Regions from separate parts of the Shewanella glacialimarina genome, predicted to be linked through region 3. Evidence: predicted binding sites of a transcription regulator. Region 3 holds the regulator's gene; each other region holds the start of a gene.
The links. The regulator MetJ, encoded in region 3, represses methionine synthesis genes. The targets are predictions, from matches to a motif close to TAGACGTCTAGACGTCTA.
Positions count from the first base shown of each region.

Region 1: metH (methionine synthase) is a predicted target of MetJ. The motif match lies at 1,407-1,424, and genes of this name have one in related genera.
Region 2: FJ709_RS11505 (cystathionine beta-lyase) is a predicted target of MetJ. The motif match lies at 2,031-2,048, and genes of this name have one in related genera.

Region 1 covers NZ_CP041216.1:943,520-947,815, reverse strand. Annotated here, with positions in the region: gene FJ709_RS03985 (ABC transporter ATP-binding protein) at 1-326, opposite strand, end outside; cobalamin riboswitch at 492-640, opposite strand; gene FJ709_RS03980 (histidine phosphatase family protein) at 611-1,366, opposite strand; gene metH (methionine synthase) at 1,559-4,296, shown strand, end outside.
Region 2 covers NZ_CP041216.1:2,640,494-2,644,789, forward strand. Annotated here, with positions in the region: gene pdsS (proteobacterial dedicated sortase system histidine kinase) at 1-1,981, shown strand, start outside; gene FJ709_RS11505 (cystathionine beta-lyase) at 2,084-3,274, shown strand; gene FJ709_RS11510 (CreA family protein) at 3,367-3,846, opposite strand; gene yegD (molecular chaperone) at 3,843-4,296, opposite strand, start outside.
Region 3 covers NZ_CP041216.1:596,804-601,099, forward strand. Annotated here, with positions in the region: gene FJ709_RS02390 (EAL domain-containing protein) at 1-520, shown strand, start outside; gene FJ709_RS02395 (sulfite exporter TauE/SafE family protein) at 665-1,396, opposite strand; gene metJ (met regulon transcriptional regulator MetJ) at 1,570-1,884, opposite strand; gene metB (cystathionine gamma-synthase) at 2,092-3,264, shown strand; gene FJ709_RS02410 (bifunctional aspartate kinase/homoserine dehydrogenase II) at 3,286-4,296, shown strand, end outside.

The DNA of each region.
Region 1 (4,296 bases), 350 kb from region 3:
CCCATTGCAATTAATTGGCTGGTATTCATGTCGAAAAACTGCGGAGTATCTTGTTGGACTACGGCAACTTGAGTGGCAAAAGCTTTACCGTTAAATTGATTAATATCCTGACCAAATAAGGATATTGTTCCACAACTTGGGGCAATGTAACGATATAGACAACGCAATAAGCTCGATTTTCCCGCGCCATTGGGGCCAATAATTCCAAGCATTTTATTTGCTGTGAGGCTAAAACTAATATCAGCTAAAATTTGGGTGTCATCATATCGCCAACTTAGCTGATTAACGACTAAGGCAGGTATCGATGCTGGCGCATTCGCGGCCATTAGCGCTTCAACACTTTGGGAATTCACAAATCACGCCCTCGACAATGGCTTGATTTACGATTAAGTAAGCCAAGCATAAACAAGCCGAAGTTAACTAGATGGCCAATATGGGAAGCAAGAACAAGATCAAACATACACGCTCCGCTGAGTATCCCGCTCAGGCGTAAAAATGAATAGTGACAAGCTGGTATCTGACTTTTGCTGGCCACAGACATATAATATGCAGGACAAACAATCACAGTTGCGGGGACAGTTCGGGCTTACCCGATTCCCAATACTCAGCACTATATATAACACGGCTCTATTTTGGTGGTTAATGATGGCCAGTTCAATCTAAAACTGAGCTTTTCAAAACATAAGCTGCCTTGTGTGACCATTTGTAAGTCATCTGCATCAATAAATACATCTACTGTCATCAACGCGGCATAGGGTAATTGTAATTGCGTAAACACGCCAGCCTGACCTTCAGCACCTAAAAGTTGCGCCATAACACAACGCATCACCCCGCCATGCGTCACAACAAGTGCTTGATTAGTTAATTCACTTGCAAGAGCTTCATTGGTCAATTTTACAGTGGCAAAAGATTCTTCCTGAACATCACCGTTAATCGAATTCAGCATCTGACTAATAATTTGCACTAATGCCTGCTTCACTCGGGCACTAAAATCAACTAAGTGCTCACCTCCTTGTGGAGTGTTGTCATGCTGCCAGGGATTTGCCCAATACGCATCTAATTGCGCTTGGTGTCGATTATATAAGGCCTGCCAGGTTTGACCATCCCATTGGCCAAAATCAATTTCTTGTAAACTGTCTAATAGGGTTATGGGCAACTGGTGTTGTTTTGCGATAAGGTCACTAAACACAGCGCAACGCTTCAACGGGGATGAATACACAATAGTAGGGCATAGCGCTAAGCTATTAAAAGCTTGTTGCATTTGTATTAGACCTTGCTCAGACAAGGCAACATCCGTTTTACCGCGCACGATATCACCGCCAAGGCAGTGGCCATGGCGCAGGAATACCAATTGAAGATGTTTCATGGTTTTCTGCCTTGCCCTGAAGATAACAACTCGCGTATTATGGACGTCTATACGTATAAATGTCCAAACAAAATTCTGTTTGTTGAGAGCCAGCTATTCATTATTTACCCATTAACTCTTGATAAAATAATTAGTTAGATAAATATGTCACGATTAAGTTAACGTGCCACTGCATTAAAAAGGTAATCAGTTATGACCAAGTCAACTTCCTACAGTCAAGTGCTTGAACAACTGACAAACACGCTAAAAGAGCGAATTGTCATTCTCGATGGTGCTATGGGCACCATGATCCAAGACTACAAATTGGCAGAAGAAGATTACCGTGGTGAAAGATTTAAAGACTGGCATTGCGACGTCAAAGGCAACAATGACATGTTGGTCCTTAGCCAACGTCAAATCATTAAAGATATTCATACCAAGTACCTGCTCGCTGGTGCTGACATTATTGAAACCAACACCTTTAACGCTACCACCATTGCTATGGCTGACTACGACATGCAGTCGCTATCGGCTGAAATTAATTTAGAAGGTGCCCGGGTTGCCCGCGAAGCAGCCGATGAAGTGGCCGCGCAAACGGGTTATGCCCGCTATGTAGCGGGTGTGCTTGGTCCAACCAATCGCACCTGTTCAATTAGCCCAGATGTAAACGACCCTAGCTTTCGTAACGTCAGTTTTGATGAGTTAGTTGATGCTTATGTTGAATCAACTACCGCCTTAATTGAAGGTGGCGCCGACATCATTATGGTTGAAACCATCTTTGATACCTTAAATGCCAAAGCCGCCTTATTTGCCATTGAGAAAGTATTTGATCAACTTGGCGATCGCTTGCCAGTAATGATTTCAGGCACAATTACCGATGCATCTGGTCGCACATTGACCGGCCAAACCACTGAAGGTTTTTACAATTCACTGCGTCATATCAAGCCTTTATCTATCGGTCTTAACTGTGCATTAGGCCCAAAAGAACTGCGCCCTTATGTTGAAGAGTTATCCCGTATTGCTGAATGTTTTGTGTCTGCTCACCCTAACGCCGGTTTGCCGAACGAGTTTGGCGGTTACGATGAAACCCCTGAGGAAATGGCCGAAGTCATTAGTGATTGGGCCCGTGAAGGCATGCTGAATATTGTAGGCGGATGTTGTGGCAGCACACCCGCTCATATCAATACCATACGTGAATCAGTGATCAATCATGAGCCGCGCCAAATACCTGATATTCCGGTGGCTTGTCGCCTATCAGGATTAGAGCCATTAACCATTGATGGTAACTCACTCTTTGTTAACGTCGGCGAACGTGCCAACGTGACCGGCTCAGCTAAATTCTTACGCTTAATTAAAGAAGAAAAATTTGAAGAAGCCTTAGATGTTGTGCGCGAACAAGTTGAAAATGGCGCACAAATAATCGACGTCAACATGGATGAAGGCATGCTAGACGGTGCTGAGTCGATGAAAAAATTCTTAAACTTAATCGCCTCTGAACCCGATATATCCCGCGTGCCTATTATGATCGACTCATCAAAATGGGAAGTGATTGAAGCCGGCCTTAAGTGTGTTCAGGGCAAGTCTATTGTTAACTCTATTTCGATGAAGGAAGGCGAAGAAGCCTTTATCAAACAAGCCACTCTAGTCAAACGCTACGGCGCTGCAGCCATAGTGATGGCCTTTGATGAAAACGGCCAAGCCGATACCCGTGAGCGTAAAACCCAAATTTGTACCCGCGCCTATCGTTTGTTAGTGGATGTGGTCGGCTTTCCGCCTGAAGACATTATTTTTGACCCGAACATTTTTGCCATTGCTACCGGTATAGATGAGCACGACAATTATGCGGTCGATTTTATCGAATCCATTAAAGACATTAAAGCCACCTTACCCTATGCGATGATTTCTGGCGGCGTGTCAAACGTGTCATTTTCATTCCGTGGCAACAACCCTGTGCGTGAAGCCATTCATGCGGTGTTCTTATACCATGCGATTCAAGCGGGTATGGACATGGGCATTGTTAACGCTGGGCAACTAGCCATTTATGATGACATTGATGCCGATTTAAAAGAAAAGGTCGAAAACGTGGTTCAGAACCTGCCCTGCCCGGTTGCTGATTCAACCAACACGGAACAATTATTAGATGTGGCTGAAAAGTACCGTGGTGACGGCACTCAAGTGGCTAAAAAAGAGGATCTAGCATGGCGCAGTTGGCCAGTAGAGAAACGTTTATCGCATGCCTTAGTCAAAGGTATCACCGAATTTATTGATGAAGACACCGAAGCAGCAAGGCTTCAAGCAGCACGTCCACTTGATGTTATTGAAGGGCCGCTGATGGACGGCATGAATGTGGTCGGTGACTTATTTGGTGCCGGTAAAATGTTCTTGCCACAAGTGGTTAAATCTGCTCGAGTGATGAAAAAAGCGGTTGCTTTTTTAAACCCGTATATTGAACTAGAAAAAGTTGAAGGCCAATCAAACGGCCGTATCTTAATGGTCACGGTAAAAGGCGATGTGCATGATATTGGTAAGAATATTGTGGGCGTAGTCCTAGCCTGTAACGGTTATGAAGTGGTCGACTTAGGCGTTATGGTGTCGGTCGATAAAATTATGGCCGCGGTCAAAGAGCATAATATTGATATCATCGGCATGTCAGGCTTAATTACCCCGAGTCTTGATGAAATGGTGCATAACGTCAAAACCTTCCACCGTGAAGGCCTGACCATTCCAGCCATTATTGGCGGAGCGACTTGTTCTAAAATTCACACGGCTGTAAAAATTGCGCCACATTATCCACACGGCGCCATTTATATTGCCGATGCCTCGCGCGCAGTGCCTATGGTGTCTAAGCTGATTAACAATGAAACACGCCAGGCGACTATTGATGCAGAATATGCAGAATATGATGTCATGCGAGAAAAACGTTTATCGCAAACTAAACGTAAAACCATTGT
Region 2 (4,296 bases), 2.0 Mb from region 3:
TGCTTATCCATTATCGGGCCCAATTCAACTTGACGGAAAGTTAGAAGACTGGCAATTGTACAGCCACCGTAAGTTGCATTATGGTAAAGAACACATTGTTTATCAACAAAATGCACAACAAGACATAAATCTTAACTTTACCCATATGGTGGGCAAATATGCTGGTTATCTTTATGGCTTTTTTGAGGTTAATGACTCCCAAGTTATTTACCGCAGTAAAAATAGCTTACGGGTCGACAGGAACGATCATTTAGTGATGGCCACACTTGCACCCGACAACTTATTTAGGCGCTATGTCATTGCCAACACCAAGGATGGCTGGCTAAGCGCTTATCAGTTACCTCAAGATCCAACACAATCAATGCCCGTCATCCCTGAGAATCGTATTCAAGGTCAGTGGCAAAAAACAGCCAATGGCTACAATATTGAGTTTCGTATTCCGTTAGACATGATTGGCAGTAAACTCGGATTCGCTATTCATAATGTGGATGACAATGAGACGCGCAATTTAATTAATATTGTCGGCACTTCAGCCACCAACTCGGTAGCAGAGTTAGGCACAGTTCTGGTACCTTCCCCTGAAATAGAAAGTATTGTCAAAGGTATGGGCCACAATAGCTCACGCATTTGGGTGGTCGATAATCATGGCAGAGTCTTAGCTCGATCGGGTGATATTCGAACATCAAGCAATACCTGGGATGCTGATTTAGATGACGCCCAGACTGAAAGCTCTTGGGCACTCTTCCATAAACAATACTTATTACCCTTATATTATAAAATTCTCACTAGACCGCCACAGGACTTTATCGATTCATTACAAGACTCAACTGAATTAAGTGGTAGCCATATTGAAAATGCCCTAGCAGGTAAACAGGCTTCAACCTGGCGATTAACCCCAGACAGTAAAGCGGTCGTATTAGCTGCAGCCAGTCCTATTTGGATTGATGACAAAGTGATGGGGGCTGTTATAGCCGAAGAAACTACTCACGGTATCCGTAGCTTGCGTAATCGGGCGCTGGAAAAGCTATTTAACGTTATTCTTACGATTATGAGCATGGGCACACTGGCACTATTCATTTTTGCATCGAGTATTTCTAGTCGTATTCGCCGCTTAAGAGATCAGGCGGAATTAGCTATAGACAGTCAAGGGCGTGTCAGACATCAAATAACACCTTCAAGAAATCGAGATGAAATAGGTGATTTATCAAGAAGCTTTGCCAATATTGTCGGCAGACTCGGTCAATATACTCACTATTTAGAAAACATGTCATCGCGGCTATCACATGAACTACGTACCCCTGTTGCAGTTGTTCGAAGCTCTTTAGAACACCTCAGCAATCAAAACCTAGATCAAGCAAGTAAAAAATATGTCAATAGAGCGCAGGATGGTGTCAATCGATTACATCTGATTTTAAATAACTTAACTGAGGCAACTAATCTCGAAGCCAGCTTATCACATGCTGAACGTAGCATATTTCCCTTAAAAAAGGTTATTGGCGGCTGCATGCAAGGTTATCAAATGACCTACCCAGAGCAGCGCTTTAACGTATTTATTGAAGATAAACTCATGATGTGTAATGGCGTCCCAGAATACATTGCCCAATTAATGGATAAACTCATTAGTAATGCCATTGAATTTAGCCATCCAGATAGCGCTATTAGTGTTAGCTTAAGTCAATATCATAAGCAGGCGATTCTAAAAGTAACCAATATCGGCCCAAGATTACCTGAAGACATGAGCGAGCAGATTTTTGAATCTATGGTGTCAATAAGGCCACAAATTCCCACCAACAAACCCCATCTTGGTTTAGGCTTGTATATCGCAAGATTGGTGACTGACTTTCATCATGGCACGATTAAAGCGAGCAATGTCAGCGGTGTAAAAGAAGATGATATTAACAAAACGACACTTCAAGCGGATGAGATACATCAAAGTGGCGTTGAGTTTTGTTTAACATTACCCATAGTGGAAACGACATAAGCTATTTTGCCTATGTAGCCGACATTATCTATCTCTCGCCTCTTTCATTTAGCCGTATAGATGTTAGGATGGCCAAATAGGTTTTTAGTGGATGAATTAATAATGAATAAACACGGTAAACAAGCAACCCAAATAGTCAGTTTAGGTCGAGATAAAAAATACACTAAGGGCATTATTAATCCGCCGGTATTTAGAGCATCTACAGTGGTGTTTGACACCATGGACGACATGCGTTTTGCCATTAAGAATAAAACCAATGGCGAGTTATTCTACGGTCGTCGTGGTACGCCAACCCATTTTGCCTTTCAAGAAGCCATTGCAGAACTTGAAGGCGGCTTTGGCACGGCGTTATATCCATCCGGTGCAGGGGCAATTAGCGCCGCATTATTAGCATTTTTAAAAAGCGGTGACCACTTATTGATGGTCGACACCGCCTATGAACCCACGCGTGATTTATGCGACAAAATGCTTGCCGGATTTGGCATCGAAACGAGCTATTATGGCCCTATGATAGGTGAAGGCATACGTGATCTCATTCGCCCAAATACTAAAGTACTCTTCCTTGAGTCGCCAGGGTCGATCACCATGGAAGTACAAGATGTGCCGACGCTGAGTCGCATCGCCCATGAACATAATATCGTTGTGATGCTGGATAACACCTGGGCTTCACCGATTAATTCTAGACCATTCGAAATGGGTGTGGATATCTCTATTCAAGCTGCGACTAAATACATTGTCGGTCATTCAGACGTCATGATGGGTACCGCAACGGCAAATGAGGTTCACTGGCCACAATTACGTGAAAACAGCTATTTAATGGGACAAACAACTTCGCCAGATGATGTATTTTTAGCGGCCAGAGGGCTACGTACCCTAGGAGTCCGTATGGCCCAGCACCATAAAAATGGACTTGAAGTCGCCAATTGGTTAGCAAAGCGTCCCGAGGTTGACCATGTCAGACATCCTGCTTTTGAAACATGCCCAGGTCATGAATTCTTTAAGCGTGACTTTACCAGCGCGAATGGCTTATTTTCATTTGTTTTAAAAGATGGCGATCTTAGAAGCATTACAGCCTTTGTCGAAAACATGCAGCATTTTAAAATGGGCTTTTCGTGGGGCGGTTTTGAAAGCTTAATTTTGGGTGTTTTCGGTATTGATAAAATAAGATCAGCAACCCAATGGGATAGCAGTAAGCCACTTATTCGTTTACATATCGGCTTGGAAGACGCAGAGGATTTAATTGCCGATCTTGAACGCGCTTTTGAGCGTTACAATCAAGCTATCGCTAAGTAACCACTGCTCGAGATAATAAACACATATAAAATAGGCCGCACAAATATTGATATTGGTGCGGCCTATTTTGTCATTCTACATAAGTGTGGACACTAATTTTGACTATCAACCTTCAATGCATTCCATGCCTGCGTTCCATAAAGCGGCACAGTTGATAAAGCATGCTTATGGCTGCCGTTAGTTTCTTTAGTGGAATAAGATAAATACAATAAAGTTTGATTTTCTTTATCCAAAATACGTCTCACTTTTAAGCTTTTAAATAAAATACTTAACGACTCTTTAAAGACCACTTCACCGCCTTTACTGGTATCGATGTCTGCTAAATCATTTACTGAAATAGGCCCAGTTTGACGGCAACTAATGCTCATATCTGAAGGGTCTGCAAAATCTAAATCTGCTTTAATACGACTGATATGACAAGTCACTCCTGGTATTTTAGGGTCATGTTTTGCATCAATAATCACATCTTTAGTGGTAAATAATCCTAAACTGACTTTACCGACATCGTCACTGCAGCTCATCATTAATCCACTCAATGAGATTAAAGCGGCTAATTTCAGGTTAATATTCATTTAACTTCCTTAAAATATTGTTGCGCCATACGAGTTAACCCTGCGGTAACAGAACCAAAGTGATCACCCACCACCACTTGTGCTTGAGGATACACTTTGGCAATTTGTTTGTATATTGCAGGGCTTCTTGCTGTACCGCCAGTGATATAAACAATATCAGGGCTTTCTAACGCCTTACCCTGATCATCAAGACTATTCATAGCCTGGCGCATTAATTGACTGACTTTATCCAGTGACGGCGCAATGGCTTGCTCAAATTGCTCGACACTGACTTCGATAGTGAGCTCTTTTTCCACAAATGACAGTGCTGCTTTATGAACGGGTGAATCGGTTAAAGCCACTTTAGCGATCTCCGCTTGACGCACAACCTGAAAACTCATCTGATTTTTTTGTATAGTCAATAAACGCTGCAGTAATTCAGGTTGCTCGGCACCATTGATCAAGGTTTCG
Region 3 (4,296 bases):
TGATATTAAAAAATTAGGAGAAAAACGTGAAGCATTGTTCTTCAGTGTCAATATTGTCCCAGAGCATTTAGATAACGATGATTTATATCAGTTATTAAAGAGTGTTGTTGAATCAGAGCTGTTAAAGCAGCATCGAATTTCATTAGAGATTACTGAGCGTTTACCTATTAGCGATCTCGTGTCGGCTCGTAGAATGTTAGATAAGTTTTATGCGTTAGGTATAGATTTAAAATTAGATGATGCAGGCACCGGTTACGGTGGTTTCAGCTATGTACAAAACTTAGGAATTAGCACCCTAAAAATTGACAAAATGTTTGTTGATACGATAGGTAATAAAGACAACTTCAATGCTAAAACGATTGAAGCGATTATTTCATTTGCGAAAACATCAGGTTTAAGCATGATTGCAGAGGGTGTTGAAGACAGTCAACAAGTCGCATATCTCAGTCAGCATGGTGTGTATCTCATTCAGGGTTATGTTTACTCTAAACCACTACCAGCCAAACAGTTTTTTAACTAACAGCGCTTACATTTTTAATCATTAAATACCTTATTTAATTGAATAAGGTATTTTTGTTTTACTTCTCGTTTAATTATATGAAGGAAAAGTATGATTAAACGGTATGCTATAAAATAAGATTTCAGGTCATTTTCATGGATGAAATTATAAACTACCTAATGACTTTATCGTTAACAGCAATGCACTCAGCGTACACAAAATTAACGTTGCTTTGCGGGTTTTATCTTTATCGACTCGCCCAACAATTCGTCCTGCAATGATGTACCCTGCAATGACGGATGGTAGCAGTAACAAGGATAACCAAAGGTGTTTTACTTCAACCAAACCGACTATAGCTAAAATAGCGAGTGCGATCATCGAGCTGAAGATAAAAAAGGCTGATAGTGCCGCTCTAAATTGGCTGGCATCTTTACCCGATAACAAAATGGCCATAGGGGGACCGCCAATGGCGGCAATGTTGCCAAAAATACCTGAAACAGTACCGGCAATAAATAACGTTATCCGATTCACAGGTGCGGACAGTTTAAAAACACTCAATAAAACGGCTGTAAATACAATGCCCGCAATTGCGAGGCCTAATATTGGTTGAGGGGCGAGTAATAGTAAACTTGCGCCTAAAAAACCGCCTGGGATCCTACCCAGTAACGCATATTGCAACCCATTAAACTCTAAGTGGCTACGTTCTCTGAATAAGGTCATCAGTGAAATAGCAAACCCCATCACAATCACTGGCACTGGCACTAACTGAGGGTCGACAATATACAGTAAAGGGCTGGCGACTACGGCTAATCCGAAACCGATTAAGCTCTGAGTTAACGCGCCGCAAAAGATAATGACTGAGGCGAGTAATAATGTGGTGGGATCGATAAATGGCATTACTATGGCTCTAAGTTACTAGCGTGTTTCAACACAAGCATTTTTGTGTTGATTGGTATCAATCGTTTGATCGCGTCTTAAAACAAAATTCCATCAAGATAACTACCCTGACTAAGCAGGATATTCATCTTGATGGAATGAATAGCGGGTGTGAAATACTTAAAAGTGATTAATTACTCTAAGTCTTCCCATTCAATACCCATTTGGTCCATCAATGCTTTCGCTTCACGCGGAATACTGTCTGGCTCATCTTTTGATAAGTCATGATCATCAGGCAATGGTTGGCCAGTGTAAGCATGTAAGAAAGCTTCGCAAAGTAATTCACTATTTGTCGCGTGACGTAAATTATTTACCTGGCGACGAGTGCGCTCATCGGTCAGCACTTTCAATACTTTTAACGGAATTGAAACTGTGATTTTTTTTACTTGTTCATTCTTCTTGCCGTGTTCGGCATATGGGCTAATATAGTCGCCATTCCACTCAGTCATTAACTCACCCTTTACTTTAAATTCGGTGCAGATTTTAAACCCTTAAAGTTTCTAGTCAAATTATTGCTGTGTTTTAGTGCACATTGCAAATAGATTTCTTTATGTTTAGACGTCTAAACGTCTATTTTTGTTGACCTGAGCGGTTCTGTTAGGTAAATTTAGCCATCTAGACATCTCTTTGTGTGTTCGTAATGTTAGGAATCAATCATGACCAAGTCTTGTAAACAACATAGCAATGCTACTGTCGCTGTCCGTCAGGGTATTGAAAGTGACACACAACATGGTGCAGTTGTTCCACCCATTTATTTATCGACCAATTATTCTTTTGATGGCCACAAAAATCCACGTGAATTTGATTATAGCCGTTCAGGCAACCCAACACGTTGTATTTTAGGCGAAGCCTTAGCCAAATTAGAGCAAGGGGCAACCGGGGTGATAACCTGTACCGGTATGGCTGCAATTACCTTAGTGACTCATTTATTAGGGCCAGACGATTTACTGATTGTGCCACATGATTGCTACGGTGGTAGTTATCGCTTATTTACTAATTTAGCCAAAAAAGGTCAGTTTAAATTGGCTGTGGTTGATCAAACTAACGCGGCAGCATTAGCTGAGGCCATCGCTAAAAAACCTAAAATGGTGTGGTTAGAAACGCCGTCTAATCCTTTGCTTCGGGTGGCGGATATTGCAGAAATAGCCAAAGCCGCTAAGCAAGTCGGTGCATTAGTTACCGTGGACAACACCTTTTTATCGCCAATATTGCAACAGCCACTTAATTTAGGGGCTGACATTGTTATTCATTCGACCACTAAATACATCAATGGACACAGTGATGTGGTTGGTGGCGCGGTTGTGGCGAAAGACCCTGAAATCGGCGAGTTATTGCATTGGTGGTCAAATACTTTAGGGTTAACGGGATCAGCGTTTGACAGTTACCTGACTCTGCGTGGTATTCGTACTTTAGCGGTGCGAATTCGTGAGCATCAAGCCAATGCAAAACAGATTGTTGATGTGCTATGTCAAAGCCCTGTGGTCGCAAAGGTGTATTATCCAGGATTAACAGATCATCCTGGACATGATATTGCGAAAAAGCAGCAAAAAGGCTTTGGCGCTATGCTCAGTTTTGAGCTAAAAGGTGGCGAAGCAGAGGTTGTCGCCTTTTTAGATGCGTTAACCTTGTTCAGTGTTGCTGAAAGTTTAGGCGGAGTGGAAAGTTTAATAGCCGTTCCTGCGACTATGACCCATAGAGCAATGGACGCCCAAGCCCGTTTTGAGGCTGGCGTTAAAGATACATTATTGAGACTATCTGTAGGTATTGAAGATAGTGAAGATTTAGTGGCAGATATTGAAGCCGCATTAGCTGCAGTCGCAGCGCTGTAGTTGTCGTTTAAGGAGTAATACATGGCGCGTGGTCATTTACATAAATTTGGTGGTTCAAGTCTTGCAGATGCAGATTGTTATCGCCGAGTCGCCCACATTTTACTGACCCATGGTCACAGCGATGATTTAATCGTTGTTTCAGCGGCAGGTAAAAGTACCAACTTTTTATATAAGCTGCTCAATTTGCGTGAAACCGGTCAGCTATGGCAAGAAGAGCTACAAGTATTAATCGGCTATCAGCAAACCTTAATCGAACAATTATTATCTAATGAGCAAGCACGTGATTTACGTGAGCGCTTGTCGACCGACAAGTCACAATTGATTAGCTTATTATCACTTGAACAGCGCAATGAATATCAAATTAGCCATGTGGTGAGTTTTGGTGAACGTTGGTCAGCAAGATTAATGGCGGCGTTATTACGTGAGTCTGGTGTAGCGTCATCCCATGTAGACGCCTGTTCAATACTTGTCGCTGACGAAGGTGCTGTGCCTAATATTCGGGTAGAAGAGTCGCGAGCCAAAGTGCAGGCTTTATTAGCGGCTCATCCTAATGAGCGTTTAGTCATCACTGGGTTTATTTGTGCCAACAGCCAGGGTGAAACGCTATTGCTTGGGCGTAATGGTTCTGATTTTAGCGCGACATTAATTGCCAGCTTGGCTGATATTGATCGGGTAACAATTTGGACCGATGTTGAAGGGGTATTTAATGCTGACCCGAATAAAATTAATGATGCCAAACTGCTAAAAAGTATGTCTTTGGCTGAAGCCGATCGATTAGCTAGACTGGGCTCTCCAGTATTGCATTCTCGTACATTACAGCCTCTGTTCAATACCGAAGTGAGTTTAGCCGTTCGCTCAAGCTATGCCTCTCACACTGATTTTACATTGATTGCACCCCACAGTTCGTCAGCTAGTGCACCTGTGGTAACCAGTTTAAATGAAGTGGTGTTATTTAGTTTTAAAGCCGCCGCAGCTATAGAGCCTTTGTTAACATTACTGACCGAAGCGGGCTTAACCCCATTGGCTTATTGG